DNA from 2 places in the Pseudoalteromonas sp. T1lg76 genome. Region 1 is predicted to be linked to the other one. Evidence: predicted binding sites of a transcription regulator. Region 1 holds the regulator's gene; the other holds the start of a gene.
What was found. Region 1 encodes sigma-54, which starts transcription at its own class of promoters, with help from an activator protein. Its sites were predicted from a motif close to GTTGGCACGNNNNTNGNNT; they were not measured.
Positions count from the first base shown of each region.

Region 2: the regulator sigma-54 is predicted to act here: its motif matches at 3,144-3,162, upstream of C2M35_RS05510 (DUF3192 domain-containing protein).

Region 1 covers NZ_PQCE01000034.1:77,565-85,700, reverse strand. The annotation lists gene lptA (lipopolysaccharide transport periplasmic protein LptA) at 1-53, shown strand, start outside; gene lptB (LPS export ABC transporter ATP-binding protein) at 50-775, shown strand; gene C2M35_RS12830 (RNA polymerase factor sigma-54) at 799-2,289, shown strand; gene hpf (ribosome hibernation promoting factor) at 2,315-2,602, shown strand; gene ptsN (PTS IIA-like nitrogen regulatory protein PtsN) at 2,604-3,050, shown strand; gene rapZ (RNase adapter RapZ) at 3,170-4,015, shown strand; gene C2M35_RS12810 (HPr family phosphocarrier protein) at 4,021-4,287, shown strand; gene mgtE (magnesium transporter) at 4,399-5,757, shown strand; gene C2M35_RS12800 (VOC family protein) at 5,817-6,233, opposite strand; gene pmbA (metalloprotease PmbA) at 6,370-7,719, opposite strand; gene yjgA (ribosome biogenesis factor YjgA) at 7,911-8,136, shown strand, end outside.
Region 2 covers NZ_PQCE01000012.1:103,096-111,231, forward strand. The annotation lists gene C2M35_RS05500 (PhoH family protein) at 93-1,493, shown strand; gene C2M35_RS05505 (diguanylate cyclase) at 1,782-2,684, shown strand; gene C2M35_RS05510 (DUF3192 domain-containing protein) at 2,728-3,105, opposite strand; gene C2M35_RS05515 (D-2-hydroxyacid dehydrogenase) at 3,242-4,186, opposite strand; gene zntR (Zn(2+)-responsive transcriptional regulator) at 4,324-4,737, shown strand; gene C2M35_RS05525 (SO_0444 family Cu/Zn efflux transporter) at 4,721-5,896, shown strand; gene C2M35_RS05530 (1-acyl-sn-glycerol-3-phosphate acyltransferase) at 5,996-7,114, shown strand; gene C2M35_RS05535 (DUF1289 domain-containing protein) at 7,181-7,426, shown strand; gene C2M35_RS05540 (substrate-binding periplasmic protein) at 7,421-8,131, opposite strand.

The sequences.
Region 1 (8,136 bases):
GAACCACGCTCACACCGCAAAATGACGAGCAAAAAGAGAAGGGACAACCATGACCACGCTGAAGGCGCAAAAGCTGGCAAAAAGCTATAAAGGCCGTGAAGTGGTCAAGGATGTGGGCCTGGAAGTCAAAGCCGGCAGCATAGTCGGCTTGCTTGGCCCCAACGGCGCCGGTAAAACCACTACCTTCTATATGATTGTGGGTCTGGTACCAAGCGACAAGGGTGTGATCAGCATCGATGAGCAGGATATCACCCTGCTGCCCATGCATTCACGCGCCCGTTTAGGCATAGGTTATTTGCCGCAAGAGTCTTCTATTTTCCGTAAATTAACCGTCTATCAGAACCTGATGGCTATTTTGGAAACCCGTAAGGACCTGGATAAAAGCGGCCGTGAAAGCGAGCTCGAAGGTCTGCTGGACGAATTTAATATTCAGCATATTCGTGAGTCATTAGGCATGGCCCTGTCCGGCGGCGAACGCCGTCGTGTGGAGATTGCCCGCGCCCTCGCCGCTAACCCGAAATTTATTCTGCTCGACGAACCTTTTGCTGGTGTTGACCCTATTTCGGTGCTAGATATTAAGAAAATCATTGAACACCTCCGCAACCGTGGTATTGGCGTTCTTATTACCGATCACAATGTGCGCGAAACATTAGATGTATGTGAAACTGCCTATATCGTCTCCCATGGCGAGCTAATCGCATCAGGAACTCCCCAACAGGTATTAGCAGATCAAACAGTACGCGATGTGTATTTAGGTGAGCAGTTTAGACTTTAATCACAAAAGGATTGTTAGAGTACATGAGGCAATCATTACAGCTGCGTCTAGGCCAGCAATTAACAATGACCCCACAATTGCAGCAGGCTATCCGCCTGTTGCAGCTCAGTACTTTGGATCTCCAACAAGAAATTCAAGAAGCGCTTGATGCCAACCCCTTGCTCGAAATCGAAGAAGAGCATTACGGCGATAGTGACCTGCCACGCGATAAAAATTCGGCGGCCGACAGCGATAGCGACATTCAAAGCAATAACAGCACAAGCAATCAGGACGAAGTTGAAAGCAGCGACGCCCTTAACAATGACTCGATCAGCGATGAGCTGCCCATGGATGTATCCTGGGACGAGTACATCAGTGCCGCCCCGGTTGCATCTGGGCCCATGCCCGATGACGAGTCTATTTACCAAGGCGAAACCACAGAAACCTTGCACGATTACCTGATGTGGCAATTACGCCTCACCCCGTTTAGCGCCATAGATGAAGCCATTGCTACCGCGATTATCGAAGCCATCGACGACAACGGCTTACTTACCGTTAGCACCGAGGACTTGCTCGAAAGCATCAACCATGATGAGCTGGAAGAAGAGATTGAACTCGACGAAATAGAGGCCGTTCTTAAGCGAGTTCAAATGTTTGATCCCATTGGTATTGGCGCCCGCTCACTACAAGAGTGCTTGTTGATCCAGCTCAAGCAATTTTCGCCTCAAACCCCTTGGCTTAACGAGACGAAAGAGGTAGTTTGTAATTATATTGATTTGCTTGGTAACCGTGACTACCGCACCTTAATGAAAAAGACTAAGCTTAAAGAAGCCCAGTTGAAAGAGGTGATGACACTGATACACAGCCTGAATCCCAAGCCCGCCGCGACCATAGTGCGCGAAGAGTCGGAGTATGTGATCCCGGATGTATCGGTGAAGAAGGTCAAGGGTCGCTGGAAGGTGGAATTAAACCCCGACAGCATGCCGAAGATACGTGTCAACGATCACTACGCATCCCTGGGTCGCAACTGCAAATCACAAAGTGACAGCCAATTTATTCGCTCTCACTTGCAAGAGGCAAAATGGTTTATAAAGAGCCTGGAGCAACGCAATGACACCTTACTTAAAGTAACTAATTGCATTGTTCAGCAACAACAGGCATTCTTTGAACATGGCGAAGAAGCAATGAAGCCAATGGTCCTTAACGACGTTGCAGAAATGGTGGAAATGCACGAGTCAACAATCTCTCGTGTTACCACACAAAAATACATGCACACGCCACGTGGGATCTTTGAGTTAAAGTACTTTTTCTCCAGCCATGTGAATACCGAGAATGGAGGTGAATGCTCATCCACAGCGATTAGAGCATTGATCAAAAAGCTAGTAGCCGCGGAAAATCCTGTAAAACCGTTAAGCGATAGCAAGATTACCGACATACTAGCAGAGCAAGGAATCAAAGTGGCTCGACGAACGATTGCAAAATATCGTGAATCGTTGGCCATACCACCGTCAAATCAACGTAAAAGCTTGATATAGACGTTAGACAAGAAGGAAAATGCTTATGCAATTAAATCTTACCGGTCGTCATGTAGAAATCACAGACTCTCTTCGCAACTATGTAAATAGTAAATTTGCCAAATTAGAGCGTCACTTTGACCACATTAATAATGTGCATGTTATTCTTGATATCGAGAAACTCACACAAAAAGCAGAAGCAACACTTCATGTAAACGGCGGCGAACTGTTTGCCACCGCAGAGCATCAGGATATGTACGCGGCGATCGATGGCTTAATTGACAAATTAGACCGCCAGGTAATCAAACATAAAGAGAAATTGTCTCGTCATTAAAATGAGCTTAGATTTACTTTTTTCCAAGGACTGCAGCAAGGCTGCGGTCCTTTTTAATAGCAAAAAAAGAATGTTGGAATACCTCTCTCAGGTAGCACACCAACATATCCCCCACCTCAGTGAGCAAGCTATACTGGATTCCCTTCTGGCTCGTGAAAAGCTTGGCAGCACTGGCATAGGGAAAGGGGTTGCCATTCCACACGGTCGCCTTGAAGGCATAGAGAATACCCTGGCCATTATCGTCACCAACCGTGAAGCCATCAATTTTGACGCCATCGACAATCGCCCCGTTGATATTTTTGTGGCGCTGCTTGTACCAGGCGATCAATGCGATCAACATCTCAAGACCTTGGCGAAAATTGCTGATAAACTTAAAGATAAACAATTCTGTAAGCAGCTAAGATCGGTCACCAGTGACCAGGAACTGTACCAGTTAATGGTTGCCTAGGGCACCACATGGGAAGTTCGATTGAAAAATTCGACTGAAAAGTGCGACTGAGAAGTTCGATTGATAAGTTCGAGTGTTTAACTTTAATGCCAGCATATGGCTCGGCAAGGGGTGGATAAATGGATTTGATTATTGTCAGTGGGCGCTCCGGTTCCGGTAAATCCGTCGCCCTGCATGTACTTGAAGATCTCGGCTACTATTGTGTCGATAATATCCCGGTCAACCTATTGCCCGCCCTGGTGCGCAGCGTTTCCGACAATTACGATAAAATTGCCGTCAGCATAGACGTTCGTAACCTTCCCAAAGAAGAACAAGAATTCAGCGATATCTTAGGTTACCTACCAGAATTTTCACAACCGACACTGTTTTACCTCGACAGTGACGAGCAGACCCTGATCAAACGCTTTTCAGAAACCCGACGCCTGCACCCGCTGTCGATGCAAAACCTGCCTCTAGACTTGGCCATCCGCGAAGAAAAACAACTACTGGATGTGTTGATCACTCACGCCAACTTTATCATTGATACCAGTGAGTTAAGTGTTCACCAGTTGGCCGAGATGATACGAGAAAAGGTACTAGGTAAAAAAGATAAGCAACTGCTTATCACCTTTGAATCCTTCGGTTTTAAACACGGCATCCCAAAAAATGCCGACTATGTGTTCGATGCCCGCTTTTTACCTAACCCACATTGGGAGCCGGAACTTAAGCCCTTAACCGGCCTAGATCAACCGGTCAAAGACTACCTTGCCAGCCATAGCATAGTGCAAAAATTTACCTGGCAAATTCAAACCTTCGTGCAAACCTGGTTACCTCATTTAGAGCGTAATAACCGCAGCTATCTGACCATAGCCATAGGCTGTACCGGTGGCCAGCACCGCTCTGTGTATCTGGCGCAAACTTTGGGCGAGCGCTTTATGGACTCTCACCCTAACGTGAAAATCCGCCATCGCGAGCAGGAGGGCTAGACTTGATGGAAGCCACCTTTGTTATTCAAAACAAGCTGGGGTTGCACGCCCGTGCCGCCTCACAGCTGGCACAATTGGCAATGAACTTTGATGCCAAGATCACCCTGTATCAGGGTGAGAAAAGCGCCGAGGCCGACAGCGTCCTCGCCTTACTCTTGCTCGAAAGCGGCCAAGGCAAGGAAGTCAAAGTGGTGTGCGAGGGCAACGACGAAGAAGGTGCTCTGGCTGCCATTGGGCAGTTAATCGCAGAAAAGTTTCACGAACAAGAATAGCTCCCTCATTTACCTTTGGTATCTTAGTCTGAGTTAAGGTAAACTTACTAAGCGCTTGTAAGTGCTCGCTTATCGGTGCGTTTCTTCCATTTTTATCGACAAGGGAAGCCTATGCCTGAAGCCTATGAACAAGAAAATCCGCTGCAACCACTTCAAGAGATCACTGAAGCACTCAATAGCGGCCAATTTGTTCATGTACGTCGGCTTCTAGCAAAAACAGCGCCCTGTGACACCGCCCTTTTACTCGAATCATCGCCGCATAAAACCCGTTCCAAGCTTTGGGCCTTAGTCGACCCCGACGTTCAGGGTGACGTGCTCGAAGAGCTGTCTGAAGACGTGCGTCTTAGCATTATTGCGCGCATGGAGCCGGAGCACATTGCCGCGGCGACCGAAGATATGGACGACGATGATCTCGGTGAAGTACTGCGAAGCCTGCCGGAGCCCGTTTATAAAGACGTAATCGAGGCGATGGACAGCCAAGATCGAGACAGGGCAACCACGGCGCTGTCTTATCAGGAGCGCTCGGCCGGGGCCTTGATGAACACGGATACCGTGACCATACGCCCGGACGTATCCATCGATGTGGTGTTGCGTTACCTGCGCCTAAAAGGCGAATTACCAGAGGGCACGGATGAGCTCTACGTGGTCGATAAAGACAACTGCTTTTTGGGCTCACTGCCACTTACCGCCTTGTTAACCAATATGCCCGACGCCATAGTGCGCGAGGTAATGGACGAGGAATGCGAAGTCATTCCCATTAGCATGGACGAGTCGGAAGTGGCTCAACTGTTCGAACGTCATAACTGGATCTCAGCCCCGGTAGTGGATGATCAAGCCCATCTGCTCGGTCGTATTACCATCGATGATATCGTTGATGTTATCCGTGAAAGTGCCGAGCACAGCATGTTAAGCCTGGCCGGTCTTGATGATGAAGAAGATACCTTTGCGCCGGTTGTGAAAAGTACCAAGCGACGCTCTATCTGGCTGGGTGTAAACCTGCTTACCGCCATGTTGGCGGCCTTTGTCGCAAGTTTCTTCGAAACCACCCTGGGTATTTTACCCTTCTTAGCCGTGCTTAACGGCATAGTGCCGTCCATGGGTGGCGTTGCCGGCTCGCAGACCCTGACTCTGGTTATTCGTGGTATGGCCCTAGGCCATGTCAATGAGACCAACCAAAAATTCCTACTGACCAAGGAGCTGGCCATCGGTGCCTTAAACGGCGTGTTGTGGGCGATACTCATAGGCAGTGCCATAGCCTTGTGGAAATGGGATATCACCATAGGTCTGGTGATTGCCTTTGCCATGTTTATGAACCTGCTGGCCGCCGGTATCGCCGGTGCGGTGGTCCCGCTTATTCTCAAGCGCATGAATATCGACCCAGCCCTGGCGGGTAATGTGGTATTAACTACGGTCACGGATATAGTCGGTATATTCGCCTTCCTCGGCACCGCGACCTGGTTCTTGATCTAGCCAAACGAGCCGTATCACAAAGACAAGGCCCAGATTTATCTGGGCTTTTTCGTATTCTCTCAAAGCTCATTATTACGCAGCTCGGGAATATCCGTCAGGTATTGCACAAACTCCACCTCAAAACCCGCCGGATCTAGAAAGTAAACATTGCGACGATAGGGGTTATCCATCCCGTCTTTGGCAATAGCAAAGCCCGCCTGCTGCAAGCGCTCTATCACCCCATCGATATCCTGAGTGACATAGGCGAAATGCGCCAAGCCGGGTTGATGCCCTTCCAGATCACGATTAACCCCCTCGCCGTTATCGCTCAGGGCAATGTAGTGGTAGTCATCGCCAAAGTGCAGCCAATTGCGCGGTTTACCGGACCAGGTACCTTCTCCCTTGCTGCGTACCTGCCAGTGCGGGAAGGCGGCGCGATAAAAACGCAGCGACTCATTGATATCCGTGACCACTAAATTTACATGCTCTAAGTACATAGCTCTCTCCTAATTTGGTTTTCATTTTTTAACTTAGGAAAGACTTTAAAACCTCAACTTAAGTTAAGGTAAAGCGCAAAATGAAAAAAAGCGCCCATAAGGCGCTTTAAAATTATTCGAGAAATAGATGCTTGAGTTACTCGCCGGCTATCTGCATTTGCTCAATAAGCACTGAGCCGGTAAGCACACCACCGCGCGGGTCGATGTCACCACCTATGCCGACTATGCCCTTAAACATGTCTTTCAGGTTACCGGCTATGGTAATTTCACTCACCGGATACTGAATTTCGCCGTTTTCAACCCAGAATCCGGCGGCACCGCGGGAGTAATCACCGGTCACTGTATTAACGCCCTGGCCCATCAGCTCGGTCACCAATAAACCACGACCCATCTGCTTCAGCAGCGCCTTTAAATCCTGGTGCGTTTGTTCCACCAGCCAGTTATGAATGCCACCGGCGTGACCGGTTGCCGTCATACCCATTTTGCGGGCCGCATAGCTGGCCAGAAGATAGGTTTTTAGCTCACCGCCGTGAATAATTTCACGGTCCTGAGTTTTTACCCCTTCTGAATCAAAGGGTGACGAGGCAAAGCCTTTAAGCAAGTGCGGGCGCTCACTAATATTAACTATATCGCTGAACACCTTAGTATTTAGGCTATCAAGCAAGAAGCTGGATTTGCGATACAGGGCGCCACCACCAATGGCTCCTACCAGGTGGCCAAACAAGGAGTTAGCCACATCGGCACGGAAAATCACCGGTACCTTCATGGTGCCCAGCTTTTGGCTATTTAATCGCGCCAGGGTTTCGCTGGCCGCTTCCAGGCCCACTTCGCTGGCCGCCTTTAAACCGCTTTGTTCACGAGCTATGGTGTAGGCCGAGTCGCGTTGCATTTGCTCCCCTTCCTGACCTATCACCATGGTGCTTATGCTATGGCGGGTACGGGGGAAACCAGCCAGCATGCCATGGCTGTTACCATATACGCGCAGGCCCTGATGGCTGCTAAAACTGGCGCCATCGGAATTCACTATGCGCGGGTCGAAGTTTAGCGCCGCGTGCTCCGCTTCCTGACAAATTTCAATGCCTTGTTCCGGCGTTACCTGCCAAGGATGATAAAGGTCCAGATCCGGCGGGCTCATTTCTAACAATTCGGCATCGGCCAAACCATTGCAAGGGTCTTCCGAGGTGTATTTGGCAATTTCAATGGCCTTTTCCACCACGGAACGCAAGGCTTGTGGACTTAGGTCTGCGGTCGATGCCGAGCCCTTTTTATTACCCACATAAACACTCACACCTAAGCCACCATCTTGGTTAAATTCGATGGTTTCTACTTCGCCCAAACGGGTGCTCACCGACAAGCCGCTGGTACTCGACATCGCCGCTTCGGCCGCCGTGGCGCCGAGCTTTTTGGCCTGCTCTAAGACTTCACTGACGGCCTCTTTTACTTCGTCGATTTGCTGGTAAATCGCCGCAGATTCGTTTTCTTGCATAATTCGTTTCGCTCTTGAATCTAATGACCCTAGCCTACCACAAAGCCTCACACTAATTTAGCGTCAGTTACGCTTTGTTATTTGTTTCTGCCTTACAGGCGGTGCTGCCGCGATTTTATCTGTGCAATTTTCCGACCACTTACCCAAACGAATTGGTATAATAACGACAAAGTGCATTATTCGAGACCAGTATGGCCAAAAAACCGCAACCCGAAGAAGAGATTATTTACGTATCTAAAAGCGAGCTTAAGCGCGATGCCATGGAATACCATGAGCTAGGCATAGAGATTGCCAACCTGTCTAAAAAGCAACGCGAGAAGCTTCCACTTAGTCCCGACTTGGAAGCGGCGATGGACCTGGCCGATCGTTTAAAGGATAAAAAGGACGCCTACCGTCGACACTTAAACTATATTGCCA
Region 2 (8,136 bases), on a different contig from region 1:
GACTAAACTTGAAGTATGCCCTTAAGGCATAACCACCTTGTTAGTGTAGCTGTAAAGGTGCAGATATAATAAAGACAAATTAGGAACGCGCTATGGACAAAGACCGCCTCGTAAAAAGCAGTAAAATGTATGTGCTCGACACCAACGTATTACTTCACGACCCCCTTGCATTCCTCTGTTTCCAAGAACACGACGTCGTCATTCCGATGACGGTACTCGAAGAGCTAGACCATATTAAGGACCGTAAACGGGATGTCAGTCGCGATGCCCGCGTTGCCATTCGAGCCCTCGATGAAGTGTTACGTGATGCCACTCCGGAGCAAATGCTTAAAGGGGTGTTATTGCCGGAAGATAAACGTTCGTCGGAGCTGCCGCGCGGCAAGCTGATCATAGTCAATGATCACCTGTTTGCTGACAGTATTTCCGGCTTGCCGGGCAATGAAAACGACCATCGCATTATCAACTGTGCCGTGTATCTGCAAAAACAATACAGCGATGCCAAGGTGGTGCTGGTCACCAAGGACATCAATATGCGCTTAAAGGCTAAGGGCGCCGGGCTGCATTATGTTGAGGACTATCGCACCGACCAGCTGATTGATGACGTGGCACTTTTAACCTCGGGTTATAAAAAAGTGCAAGGAGACTTTTGGCAGCAGGTTGGCGAGTGTGAAACCGAGCAGCAAGGACGTGATGCCCTGCATCATGTCGCGCGCGAGTTGGTGCCGGATGTGTTTGCCAATGAATATCTGCTTGACGAAACCGGTCACTTTGCCGCCCGGGTGGTGGAATACAACGATACCCATATCACCTTAAAGGATCTCGGCGTGGAGCGCCTGATGTCGCGCAATGCCTGGGGCGTAAAGCCGAAAAATATCTATCAGGGCATGGCCATGGATGCTTTGCTCGACCCGGACGTTGAGTTAGTGCTGCTGACCGGCCCGGCGGGTTGCGGTAAAACCATTCTAGCCTTGGCCTGCGCACTGGAAATGATCATAGAAAAAGGTGTGTACGATAAGCTGATTGTCACCCGAAACACTCCAGAAATTGCCGAGTCTATCGGTTTCCTACCGGGTACCGAAGAAGAAAAGATGGCGCCTTGGTTGGCGGCGATCACAGATTCTTTGGAGGTGTTACATAAGAGCGATGAAAACCCTATTTCCAGCCGTAACTATATTATGGAAAAGGCCAATATCCAGTTCAAGTCGGTCAACTTTATGCGCGGACGCAGTATTCAAAATGCCGTGGTGCTCTTGGATGAAAGTCAGAACTTAACGGCTTCTCAGCTCAAAACCATTATCACCCGCTGTGGTGCGGGTACTAAGCTGATTTGCTCTGGTAACCTGGCGCAAATCGACAGCAGCTATTTAACGCCGCTGACCTCGGGCTTAACCTATATAGTAGAGCGCTTTAAACACTTTGAGGGCAGCGCTACTATCAACCTTAATGGCGTGGTGCGTAGTCGCTTAGCTTCCTTTGCGGAAGAAAATCTATAGCGAACAATGCAGTACAGCGTTTATTATAGGCGCTGTACGCATTGCTTTTGCCGGCTGATCAGGTATGGTTAGCTCCAGAGCAGAGCCATGCCTGATGACCTGTGGCATGCTAGATTAGGTAAAAGAAAACCACCTTGGTAACAAAAACTACCGTAAAAATACCAAGTAAAGCTCGCTAACCGGGTCTAAACTGGTAACAAAGGTGCGCTAAATAAATAACAAATATAGCTCAGCGACAGGCCTGTAAGGGACGGATTGCTGGGCAAGGTGAAGCAAACAGGAAGGCTCATGAAGTCAGCAAAAATTCTCATTGTCGACGGTGATGAATTAAACCAAGCGATTTTAACCAAAACCCTCACCCCTCAATACCAGGTGCATTGTGTCAATGATGCCGAGGCCATGTTTGCTTGGCTTGAGGACAACAGTGCCGATTTGATCTTACTTGATATCATGCTCCCGGGTATGGATGGTTACGAGGCGCTAAAACAGCTCAAACATGATGATAAAACTCAGCCCATTCCCGTCATTATTATCTCCGCCAGTGACTCCAGTGGCGATGAAGCCAAGGGCCTTGAGCTTGGCGCCATGGACTATATTAGCAAGCCTTTTGGCAGCGCCATTGTTCGTGCCCGAGTGAAGAATCAGCTGACCATTAAACAAAAAAATGATCTGTTGGAAATGCTGGCGAGCATAGATGGCTTAACGGAAATTCCCAATCGTCGTTATTTCGACGAACATTTTGCTCGTGAATGGCGCCGCAGTGTGCGCGCCGGATTGCCTTTGTCTGTGCTATTGATAGATATCGATTACTTTAAGCGTTACAACGACTGCTACGGGCATCAGCAGGGTGATGAATGTTTGAAAAAAGTGGCTTCGGCCCTGGTCAATAATTGTCAACGCGGCAGCGATTTTATCGCCCGTTATGGTGGTGAAGAGTTTGTTGCGGTTTTGCCCGGCAGTGAAGAAGACACAGCCATGGCTTTGGCCAATAAGCTATGCAGGGTGATCCGCGAGCTTAATATTCCCCATATAGACTCACCCATTGCTGAGCACATCACCATCAGCATTGGCGCCACCACCTTTAATGGCGACAACGACGACAACTGTGAAATGGCCTTGATTGAAAATGCCGACAGGGGCATGTATCAGGCCAAGCAAGACGGGCGTAATAGCGCTGCTTTCTACGGCTAAAAAAAAGCCGCGTGGGCTTTAATCCACGCGGCTTTTTTTATCTTTATAGTTTACCGACCAGTGCCTGATAGGCGCTATCACCAATACTCACCAAACGACCAGCCTTAAATACCAAGGGTGTACATTCATTTTTGCTGATTTTGCCATCGGACTTAACGCTTTGCGTGGCATAAAACAGTACCTGATACTCTTCACCCTTATGAGCAAAGGACTCACTGAAATCCGGTGTGCCCAGGGTTTCTTTGATCACAGCAGCGCTGTTCCCTAGCTCAAGGTGGGCAATATAGTCGCGATTTTGGCGCTGTTGTTTTTGCCAGTCGCTTGATGACCAATGGGCGTCAGCTTCACCGTCATTCACCGAAACGATACAACCACCAAGTAGAGGCAGGGCGACAAGGGCGCAAAGAAGTGCTTTTTTCATTGTTTTATCCAATTTTTGTTATCTAGTTGGCATTGAATAATCAAGTTCAATGCCAAAAATTTTACTTTATATTTTTCAATTGGTTACACATTATTCTTTTAAGCGGGTTGGTGTTATTTCAAAAGAGTTGGCGAATTTAGCCAACCCGATTGCGAACTTCACCATTGGCATAGGCGCGAATATTTAAGGCCAGCTGGTGGATCAGCCTGTCTCTGGCCTGTTTTGATGCCCAGGCTATATGCGGTGTGAGCAGCAGGTTGTCACCCTGATAGCGAACCAAAGGATTTTCAGGGTTGGCTGGCTCTTCACTGAGCACATCTAAGGCTGCGCCGCCTAGGGTACCATCGGCCAGGGCTGTGGCCAGATCTGCTTCGTTGATAATGGGGCCGCGGGCGGTGTTGACTAAGACGGCTGTCGGTTGCATTAAGGCCAGGGTATCGCGATTTATTAACTGCTCTGTCTCGGCGTTAAGTGGGCAGTGAATGCTGACGATATCCGCCTGCGCCAGCGCTTGTTCAAAAGCGATGCGCCCGGGGCGCGGGGCTTGGCCGCGACGCTCGGCAATAAGCACCTGCATATCAAAGGCATGGGCTACCTTGGCCAGGGCCTGGCCGAGCTCACCATGGCCGATAATGGCAAGTTTTTTACCCGCCAGCTCGGCGATCTCATAATCAAGGCGGCAAAACATCTCGCTTTGTTGCCAGGCGCCTTGGCGACAGTCATCTATATACCTATGCAGGTTATTAAGCAGTAAGGAGATCAGGGTAAAGGTATGCTGCACTACGCTGGCGGTGGAATAGCCGGCAACATTACACACAGCAATGCCATGCTCCTTAGCGGCAGCGATATCTATGTTATTGGTGCCGGTGGCGGCAACACAGATAAGTTTCAGCTTAGGCAAGGCCTTAAGCTGCTCGGCGCCAAGTTGCACCTTGTTGGTGATCACTACCTCGGCGTCGGCGCAGCGCGTCACTACATCTTCTGCTGATGTCAGGGGGTGGCGATGAAATTCTCCTAAGGCGGCAATTGGTGCCAGTGAGTTTGCTCCTAAGGTGTCGGCGTCTAACATGACGATGTTCATTTGTGCTCTCCAAATAGGCTATTGGCGCTAGTCTTTCATGGACCAACGTTTAGCGCAAAATTAATCCTTGACCTTAGTGTTAACTCTAAGGTTTATAATGCCTGCTAAGCAAAGAGTTTGAGGGGGGAGGAGTGCAGATGCGTATAGGTGAATTGGCCAAACAGGTGGACATGAGTACGGATGCACTGCGTTATTACGAGCAGCAAGGACTATTGAGCGCGCCTCAGCGCAGCGCCAGTGGCTATCGTCAATATGGGGGTAAGCACATGGCACAATTGCGTTTTATTCGTCGTGCCAAGGATGTCGGCTTTAGCCTGGAAGAAATTGCCGAGCTGTTAAAGATAAACTTTGAAAAGGCCGAGCACAGCTGTCAGGAAGTGAAAGATCTGACCCTGAAAAAGCGTGATTTGGTGGCACAGCGGATCGCCGAGTTACAGCGCTTTCATGCTTCGCTGTCGCAACTGGCCGAGCAATGCTGCGGCAGTAGCGCCCCGGCGCAACATTGTTCGATTCTGACCGCACTGGAGGACATAGATGGACTTAATCAGTAATTTTTGGCAATTGTTTGTGTTGTCGGCACCTTGGCTGATGCTAGGGTTGTTGATTGCCGGAATCATCAATGTGTATTTGCCGACGCACTTTCTCAATCGTCATCTGGGTAAAGAAGGCCTCTGGACCACGGTGAAGGCGGCGCTAATCGGCGCGCCCATGCCTTTGTGCTCCTGCGGCGTGATCCCGGCGGCGGTCGGCTTAAGACGAGCGGGCGCGTCAAAAAGTGCGACAACGTCATTTTTAGTGTCGACACCGGAAACCGGAATTGATTCCGTCTCCGTGTCCTATGCCTTATTGGGTCCCTTTATGGCGGTGATAAGACCCATAGCCGCCGTTTGCAGCGCCATTACCGCCGGTTTGCTGGTGGGGCGCGAGGGCAGTTTGGAGCCAAGCGTCACTGCAAGCTCTACACCCAAGCAAGGTGCGTGCTGCGGCTCTAATGATAAGGTGCCTGCAGTTGAGGGTCCATCGAGTTGTTGTGCCTCCGAGGTTCAGCTCGATAAGCAAAGCGGCGGTTGTTGCACCCCACAAACTCAGGTCACACAGGCAACATCCAGTTGCTGTAATACCGATAAAAAGGCGTCGCAGTCAACACCGCAAGCTCAGCCATCCGCTCTTAGCAAGTTACAGCAAGCGCTGCACTTTAGTGCCACTAAGCTTTTAAGCGATACCGCCTTATGGTTGATGATAGGTCTGTTTTTTGCGGCTGTGGTGCAAACCTATGTACCTACCTCCTATTTAAGCCAATGGGGCAGTGGTATTTTGGCCATGACTGTGATGGTGCTGGTCAGCATCCCCATGTATATCTGTGCCACGGCCTCTACCCCCATTGCCGCCGGCTTGTTGTTGGCCGGAGTGTCACCCGGGGCTGTACTGGTCTTTATGCTGGCGGGACCAGCGACCAATATTGCTACCCTAGGTGTAGTGGGCAAGGAGCTGGGGCGCCGCGCGGTTGCTGCCTATCTAACCGGGGTAATAGGTGTGGCCTTGCTGTTTGGCGTGCTCACCGATTACCTGGTTGGTGAATTCGGATTTAATGTCACGCCGCTCGGTGGCCAGCATCAAGAGGTGTTACCGCCTTGGTTGGAGCAAGGCTCTGCTGTTATTCTGGCGCTGTTGCTAATACGCTTGCTGTGGCTAAAATTCAGCCGTAGGTAGGCTATCTCTCACTGGTAAGAGTTGATAAACTTAGCGAATAAATAAAGGGCGCGATACAATGAGCGCCGTTTTTTTGCCTGCAGTTAAAAGGTGAGCACCGTGGATAAGTATGCAGATATAAGACCTTACAACGATGATGAAGTGGCGGCATCCGTGGCTCGGCTGGTGGCCGATAATGCCTTTGTCGACCTTATTGCTAAGCATAATTTGCCTGCTTGGTTGGCATCAATACGTCTTATTTCGCGGCCTCTGGTGCGCCAGCAGCTACAGCGTAAATGGGGACAGGTTAACTCGGTGCAGCAAGTGCAGCTTGAAGTGGTGCACTATCTTGAGCAGATAGTAAATAACACCACGTCCAAGGTGACCTTCTCCGGCCTTGATAAGTTGGATAAAAATCAGGCCTATTTGTTTATCTCCAATCACCGCGATATTGTTCTTGATCCAGCCTTGGTGAACTTTGGCTTGCACCAGCACGATATGAATACGGTGCGTATCGCCATTGGCGATAACCTGCTGCAAATTCCTTATATCACTGAGCTAATGCGCTTGAACAAGAGCTTTATCGTTAAGCGTTCGGCCAAGGCACCGAAAGAAATGCTTAAGGCGCTGACTCAGCTGTCGGCCTATATTTACGACTCCTTGACCGAGGGGCACAGCATTTGGATTGCCCAGCGTGAAGGGCGCACCAAAGACGGTTTCGACCAAACCGATCCAGCACTGTTGAAAATGCTGCAGCTTAATGGCCGCAAGCAAAAGAAAGATTTTGCCGAATATGTGCGCGAGCTAAAAATCGTGCCGGTTTCTATCTCGTATCAGTACGAACCCTGCGCCCTGTCGAAGGCCAAGGAGCTGTATCATAAAAAGCACCATGGTGAGTATGTAAAGTCGGCAGGTGAAGACATCGAAAGCATAGTCGAGGGCTTTACCAGCGATAAGGGTCATGTACATCTGGCCTTTGGTCAGCCCATTAGCAACGACTGCAGCACTCCGGAAGATTTGGCGAAAACCATAGATAAGCAGATTGTCGAGTCTTTCTATTTGCATCCGGGCAACTACATTGCCGCCAAGCATGCCAATGCCGTGGTTGACTCAGAATCCGAAGATGTGAAGGCCTTTGCCCAGCGTATGGAAGCCATCCCAGAGCATTTGCGCGACCTGGTTACCGCCATTTACGCCAAGCCGGTTTTACGCAAAGAAGAAATGGATAACCTTGGCTAACTTTCACTGGTAATTAGACGCCTCAGGCATTAACGTTAGAAATAGGGTTTATGCTTTGAAGTGCCTATGCAACAGCTTGAAATATTCTCCATCGATAGCCCCTGTAAGGGGATCTGCCAGGTCAATAGTCGCGGCTATTGTCTTGGTTGTTATCGGTCGCGAGAAGAGCGGTTTCATTGGAATCAGCTCAGCGATGAGCAAAAGCGTCATGTCAATTTGCTGTGTCAACAGCGTTATAAGCGTTTCTTAGCGCGCCAACAGGAACAAGGCCAGCAACCGCCATCCATGGAGCAGGGCGAGCTCGACTTATAAGCCGTGCTTTTTGCGCAGCTGCGCCACCACCCCACTTGCCTCTAACTCCTGCAATACCGCTAAAAGCTTGGGAATTTTATCCTCATGGCGCTTATGCAGGTAATGATAACTGTAGTAGTTTTGCAGATGATGGCGGGTAAAGGGTTGCTCGGCGCGATTTCGGTAGCCTTGCTTGAGGTGGAAATCAAGCAGCACCACGGCTTCAACCTGGCGCTGAGCCAAGAGGTTCAGCTGCGCCGCCACGCTTTCCAATTTAATAATTTGGCCATTGAAATTATTGCTATGCAGGTATTGCTCGGTGACCGGGTAACCATTGCGGATGGCAACCCGAGCGAGCTCCTGTAGGCTGCAGTAATGACAACGGGTGAGCATAAAAAGCTCAAACTTAAACAAGGGGAAGTTTACCCGCACCAGGTTCTCATAGCGGGTTTCTATATTGGCGATGCGTCCTAGCTGACCGTCTAGCTCCCCCTCATCTGCAGCGGCCAAGGCCTGAGGGTGATCGAAGTCAATGATCTCCAGCTCATAGCCGAGCTGACTATAAGCCTGTGACATCAGTTCGATGACAAAGCGCGCCTGGGCGGTGTCCATCGGTCTGTTAAAGGTCATCTTAGTGCTGTTGTTTGCCCCATGGGCATTGCCTAGGGCGCAAAATAGAGCCACTAGCAGCAATCGCGGCAGCACCAAGGCAAAGATGTTTTGCATAAATA